3 regions of the Paenibacillus bovis genome follow, and region 2 is predicted to be linked to each of the others. Evidence: riboswitches for the same ligand, from Rfam matches in the RefSeq annotation. Region 2 holds a riboswitch; each other region holds the start of a gene.

Region 1 (2,269 bases), 380 kb from region 2:
GCGGCTTGCGGCAGGCAATCCGGTACATGCCTTCTGCAACGATCTCTGCGGAAATGGCTTTGTATTTGTTCATCGGACCGATAAACAGCGGAGATAATACTCTTGCCAGTATGGCACCGGTACGTTCCCCCAGCCGGAATTCCCTGCGCTTGCCGAGCAACAGAGACGGCCGGACAATAGATAGCGACTCATATCCGATCTGTGCCAGCTGCTGCTCCAGTTCGCCCTTGATGCGGGAGTAAAAGACCGAGGACTGCGAATCTGCCCCCATCGCACTGACGACAAGGAACTGCGTAGCTCCTTCTTCATGGGCGATGCGTGCCAATTCCAGCGGATAGGTCACATCGATCCGGTACATGTTTTCCTGTGTCTTGGCTTTGCGGATTGTCGTGCCCAGACAGCAGTATATATCGTCAGCCCGCAGTTCATCGCGCTGCTGCTCCAGATGTTCATAATCTACGATTACCTGGCGAAGCCGGTCATGCTGCTGCCATCGTTCCACCGGCTTGCGTACCAGTACAATCACTTCGCTGTATTCAGGTGCCTGGATCAACAGTTCGGTTAATGCCTGACCGACCAATCCGGTAGCTCCTGCAACCAGGGCTACTTTTTGTTCCAATGCCATCATCTCCACCTCCAAAAATTCGCCCGGATGCAGCTATAACGGGTTAGCAACCTATTACCCATTTCGGGATATGCAAAAGCGGAGATTCAGCCGGATTTACGATTTTTCTGGCGGTATGGAGATCCTCCTATATTCACAGTAAAAAAGCGGCACTGCCGCCATTGGTATGGATAATATAATTGGCTCCCAGTCCTTTATAAATCATGCGCGAATTGCTGCCTTCAGTAATGACATAGACCGGTTCGCTCGTCCATGAGCGGCAGATCTGGATATAGCGGCAGCAGAGCGGCAGACTGCGTTCAAATAAATAGACTTTGCCGATATTCAGGTTCGGCATAACCCACAATTCTTGGCGCTGCGTATCCAGCAGTATCACATGCTCGATACCCATTCCTTCGAACCGTACCTTCTCGGCATAACTGTTCACGATAAGAGCAAACGGGATTTTTTTTACTTTTAACAGCTGGACAAACTGCTCTCCAGCCCGGGTAGCCGGCGATACCAGTATATATTCTTCCGGCAAATGATGTTCCTGCTCCAATTCCATTTCTCTTCTCCTCCAGTAGTATGAAGGCAACAAAAAAGAAGCCGAGGAAGAGGTGGTCTTCGTCAGCTTCTTCGACATCCGCGCAGAGATATCCCTGACGGATGGCATGACAATTGTCGCCTCTCTTATTTTCAGCTTACGAGGTTAGCTGCCGGATTCGGGAGTAAGAGTCTCCCTACAGACCAACAGAATTCCATAACATCCTGTCGTCCGATTCACCCCTGAAAAGAAACCGCTGCGGTCCTTCTCGATGGTTCCCCCGCTCTCTGCATACAGCATGGCTGTATCCCAAAAACTCAGCTGGTATGTGTGCGCTGCGATCAGCGCTGTCTTATGAACTTGAGACGAATCATACTCCCGCGGCTGAACGTTGTAAAGACTGCTCAAACTGCCTGGTAGGCTCCTATATCGACTGGATGCGAAATAAAAGGATATATACGCGATATAGCTCTCGTTTTCTCTTATTTTCACTCATTTATTCACATAAAATGAAAACGGAAGCAAACGCCTGATTTTGGTAGGCAGCGATAAGATTACCAGTGATGAATGCGATTACATGAAGCTTCCATGACAAATACGGGCTGCCACGATGCCAGATGTCTGTTTACGTCCAGCCAAATTCCCCTCTATGATAGCTGACAACCAAACATTCCTCCAAGGAGCGTGTCTTTCATGCAAAATGTAGTTGCGGTCTCTGCACAGCCCCACATCCCTTCGGTCTCGTCCACCTGTGTAGGTTCGCTGGAAATCTATCTATACGATCATCAGCGGCTCTCCCTGCCCGATAGCTGCGGAATGCTGCACTGCGGTCTGCTGCGCATCTCGCTGGCAGACGGTTCCGGCTGGGCCGAATACGAATTCTCCGACGGGCTGCGCCGGCTTGATCTGGTACGCTGGGCTTCGGTATTCCAGCGTCTCAAAGGGCTGACCGTGCAGCAGGCGCTGGAATATGTACACGTTCACCGGCAGAATTGGGGACATACCCGTGCCCAGCTGGCGATCGAAGCATTGCACAATTATATGATCCGGCAAAGTGAATCCGCAGATTCGTTGTTGTACAGACAGCCACTGACCGAGCGGCAATTTCTAAGCGATTA
Region 2 (2,269 bases):
GGATGCTGCTATGAAGAAAAGGTTAGGCATTCTCCTTTTCATAAACCATACAATAAAAAGGCTTCATGCCATCCGGTGTACGCCGTGTATACGTATCGGTAATATGAAATCCTGCTTTCTGGTAGGTACGAATCGCGCGCTGGTTCCAGGTGAGCACTTCCAGATCAATCTCGGCCTCCGGATTACGCTGGATAGCGGCTCTTACGACCGCAAGGGTGAATTCGGCACCATAGCCATGACCGCACAGATCCGGCCGCATGCCGATACCCAGCCGAATCGTCTGCTGCAAAGGAAAAAGCTGCGCAAAGCCGGCCAGTTCTCCCTTATTATTCAATACTGCCAGATACTGTTGCTGTCGCAGTTCGGGGTCTCCAAATTCGATCTCCAGCTCCTGCATCTGGTCCCAGGACATCCATCCATATATATCATAAGGCGGGTCGTATACCCATTCACATATTTCGGCAGCCTGCTGCTCATGGAGGGGAGCAGTATGAAAGTAAGGTACAGAAAAATGATTCATAACAGTCACTCCTCATCATATATCATAGTGTCTCACTTGCTGGGACTGCATCCTGTACAGTTAGCTACTACAGATTATAAAAGTGGCACGGTTCACATTCAAGCTTAATAGCCAGGATATAATCCGAAAAGGAATAATATCCATGATCAGCTGCTTTACGACAGCGCACAAATCACAAGCGTACTATAAAGTGCGTTTGCCCGATATTTCAAAAATTAATATTAATTTTTACTGGAAAATGTGTTTACCATAATTACGATCCGGGTACTATATAGTAGACATAATTACCTGAACAGTCGAACTTCACATTGCAGCAATTATTTTTCTCAAAATATGTAACCTATTCCCAGGTTGTTACGTCTTACAAGTAAGCAATAAAAAAACCGCAAAAGATTCTGGCGGGAATCCTTCACGGTTAGTAAATGAATTATATATACAGTTAGAATAAATGTTAATTACTCGGCTGCATAGCTGCTGTAAGAGAAGTTGCTCATTACACGCTTAGCGCCCACATAGCGGTTTTGGTAGTAGTCCATATCAATATTATCAATTCGTACGCCTTTGGATGTTGAAGCGTGTGCGAATTGACTGCTGCTTACCATAACGCCTACATGAGAAACGCCTGCCCCCGTAGTGTTGAAGAATACCAGATCCCCAGCTTGCAGATCACTTTTGGATACAGCGTCGCCGACTTGATACTGAGAAGTCGATTGGCGAGGCAGATCGATATTCATTTGACCGAATACATATTGAGTAAATCCGGAGCAGTCAAAACCGCTAAAAGATGTTCCACCAATACGATATGGTGTACCCATGGCTGGTTCGATGATCTGGTCCATTTTGGAATTTGCGCTTGCACTGCTAGTCCCCATAACAGTAAACGCAATTGCGAATCCCATTACTGCGGCGGTTAGTTTCTTTTTCATATTCAAAATCATTTGTCCCCTTCCAATGCCTGCGAGGTTAGCTTAAGGATTCGGTAGAAGGTTTCCCCTATGATCCCTCCGAAACAAGATCAATTCACCCAAAACGGTTCCCCCGCTTCCCGGTGCCACGGAATTTGGCTTCACACTTATTGATTGCACCGTAGTCCATATTCGATTCACGACAAATTTCATCTTTTCTGACAAAAGTTACAAGCTTCATTGTTAAAGTTTACAAAGTTGTTACTAATAACTCGCTGGATTTATTTTAACAGAGGTTTTTTACTTTGGCAAACGTTTATTCATCCTTTTTTAAGGATAACTTGCTAAATGAATGCGTTAGCAAGCGAGAAAGCCCGTCACTATCAGGTTTGTAATTATTAAAAAAATTTAATCTTTGTTCTTCATTCAATGCCTATTCGTACTCATTTGGGCTTATGCTTGCCTGTTCTTTAATCTTTTTCGGTTATAAATTTGTAAACTTTATACATTTGAGACAATTAAATTTCTTTTTTGCCGAAAAAGTGACAGGAATCGACTTTCGTTGGCTTTTAAAAGGATATTCGTTACAATAATGATGATGTTATTATGTACAGTAAGAAATAAAAACAGCCGAACAAACTCATTTTACCATTATAAACAGTTATGACTCATATATCCAATACAGAGAGGAAGTTACTAGACTCATGGAACAAAATCAACCGGGCAAAAAAGCAGTATCTCTCAATATTATCAGTAGCAGTACCAAAAGCAGCAAGCACAAAGGATTTGGCGCAGGTGCCATTAATCTGAACAATGTTTCTCCTATAATAGTAGATCGTGGTGA
Region 3 (2,269 bases), 2.3 Mb from region 2:
TTTTGTGATATATACAAGCTATGATTTCGAGAAGGAGAGCAGAACGTGACACTCATGAAAAGAATGACATATTCATTTTCATTATTTTGCAAAAATCCATGTTAACAAGAATGAAAATAAAGTCGAATTCAAGCAAATGAAAGTAAAACGGAGCAAAATAGAGGTTCGGATAGATAAAAAATTAATAATTGTTGTACAGGAACATCTGTGAACCATCAAGGTTCATTTTGCCTTTTCTTTCACCTTTACAGTTAGCAAGGACAGGCGTAATATACATTTCAGGATTTAGAGATTCACAGATTTGGACAACCAATCTGGGATCGGCGGCTGCTGTAAATGGCAGTCATTATAATTGGGTTTTATATTCTGTAATTGCTGAGTTTCCGGGATAACCGGAAAACGGGGGAACCAATCAAGCGGGAGTACTGGCGGTGTGAGAGCCACCATATGTACCGCAAGGGGTGAATCCTTTTGGCCGATCACCATGGTATCGGTCTGAAGGTAGGGCGACTCTCACCGCCCGAATCCGACAGCTAACCTCGTAAGCGCAGATGGAGAGGGAGTGTAGGACTTGTGCCATTCATGACACAGGGTATAGAAACTCTGTGTTTTATTATGCTCCGAGCAGCATACAGGAAAACGTCACAACGCTTAGTTTCCATTGAACATGGAAAGCGGGGGAACCAAACGTCATAGTAATCTGCGAACTGAGTACAGTTCATACTGCCTATGACACGGGGTGAATTCCGGAACCTTCCGGAACGGGCAATCTTCCAGCCCGAACCCGACAGCTAACCTCGTCAGCGTATCAGGGAGAACTTATATCCGGCTTATAACAGATTGCGAAGCTTGTTTGGTGCTGCATGAATTGGATGCACCGACAGGACGGGCAGCTGTCAGGAAGCCTGGAGAAAAGTTCTGCTTTTCTCCAGGCTTCTTTTTTTGCGCCAATTTTGGCTGTTAGTACAGGATCAACTATTTATAATACGCATAACAACGTGTTGGTAATATTATATTTATAGCGTAATAAACGGCTGGCAGGCGAAGAAAATAAACGTTACAGACAAATGATGCCTGCTGCAGGCCGTGGATAGGGATCCGAACTTATTATGAAGGAGCAACGAAACTATGCTGGACATTATGATGATTGTATTGGTAATACTCATCGCATTCGCACTTGGAGGACTGGCAGAATGGTCATCCCGAGTCATTGGAGAAAGAGGGAATGACAAGTGACCTGGTTATTATGGATCATTATTGCTGGTTTGCTGGTGTATCTGTGTTATGCCTTGATTTATCCGGAAAAATTTTAAATAGGCAGGAGAGAGCGTTGTGAGTATTCTTCCATATATCGGCATTGTAGTAACCCTGATTATTGTTATTTTATTGGCTCGTCCGATGGGCGGCTATATTGCACGGGCATTTGATTATACGCCTGGACGACTGGATCGCTGGTTCGGTCCGCTGGAAAAAGGAATTTACCGTATTGGTGGTATCCGTCAGGAGAATCAGACATGGAAGCAGTATGCAGCGGCCGTATTGATTAGCAACACGGTGTTATTGCTGGTGGTTTATCTGATTTTCCGTGTACAGGACAAGCTGCCGCTGAATCCGGCAGGTATCGGAGCGATGAGCCCGGATCTAGCTTTCAACACAGCTGTGAGTTTTATGACCAATACGAACCTTCAGCATTATAGCGGGGAAAGCGGATTATCGTTATTCTCGCAGATGACAGCTATCGTGTTTATGATGTTTGTCTCACCAGCTACAGGTATTGCCGTAGCGATTGCCTTTATTCGTGGACTGGCAGGCAAGCCACTGGGGAATTTCTTCGTCGATCTGACACGGGCATTGACTCGTATTCTGCTCCCGCTGGCATGTGTCGCAGCCATAATCTTGATCGGTCTTGGCGTACCACAGACGTTCCAGACCGGAGTGACAGCACAGACACTGGAAGGAGCACAGCAGCAGATTGCTACAGGACCAATGGGGACTTTCCTGGCAATCAAGGAGCTTGGTAACAATGGTGGGGGCTTTATGGGAGCCAACTCCGCACATCCGTTTGAAAACCCGGGCGGCATCAGTAATATGCTGCAAATTATTCTGATGATGCTGGTGCCGGTATCACTGCCATTTACATATGGCAAAATGGTTGGCAACAACAAACAGGGCCGTGTATTGTTCGTATCCATGATGATGATGTTCATTGTTATGTTGAGCGTCTCGCTGGTCAGTGAGCACCAGGGTAACCCGTTGATTCAACAGGCAG

What was found. Region 2 has a riboswitch for cyclic di-AMP ahead of AR543_RS03305 (C40 family peptidase). Riboswitches for the same ligand answer to the same signal wherever they lie in the genome.
Region 1: another riboswitch for cyclic di-AMP. It lies ahead of AR543_RS01620 (hypothetical protein); the one in region 2 lies ahead of AR543_RS03305 (C40 family peptidase).
Region 3: another riboswitch for cyclic di-AMP. It lies ahead of kdpF (K(+)-transporting ATPase subunit F); the one in region 2 lies ahead of AR543_RS03305 (C40 family peptidase).

What each region holds. Positions count from the first base shown of each region.
Region 1 covers NZ_CP013023.1:375,688-377,956, forward strand. Annotated here, with positions in the region: gene AR543_RS01615 (oxidoreductase) at 1-628, opposite strand, end outside; gene AR543_RS01620 (hypothetical protein) at 759-1,172, opposite strand; cyclic di-AMP (ydaO/yuaA leader) riboswitch at 1,291-1,484, opposite strand; gene AR543_RS01625 (hypothetical protein) at 1,845-2,269, shown strand, end outside.
Region 2 covers NZ_CP013023.1:754,229-756,497, forward strand. Annotated here, with positions in the region: gene AR543_RS03300 (GNAT family N-acetyltransferase) at 23-520, opposite strand; gene AR543_RS03305 (C40 family peptidase) at 976-1,446, opposite strand; cyclic di-AMP (ydaO/yuaA leader) riboswitch at 1,458-1,596, opposite strand; gene AR543_RS03310 (YwhD family protein) at 2,130-2,269, shown strand, end outside.
Region 3 covers NZ_CP013023.1:3,029,543-3,031,811, forward strand. Annotated here, with positions in the region: cyclic di-AMP (ydaO/yuaA leader) riboswitch at 364-564, shown strand; cyclic di-AMP (ydaO/yuaA leader) riboswitch at 639-821, shown strand; gene kdpF (K(+)-transporting ATPase subunit F) at 1,233-1,313, shown strand; gene kdpA (potassium-transporting ATPase subunit KdpA) at 1,333-2,269, shown strand, end outside.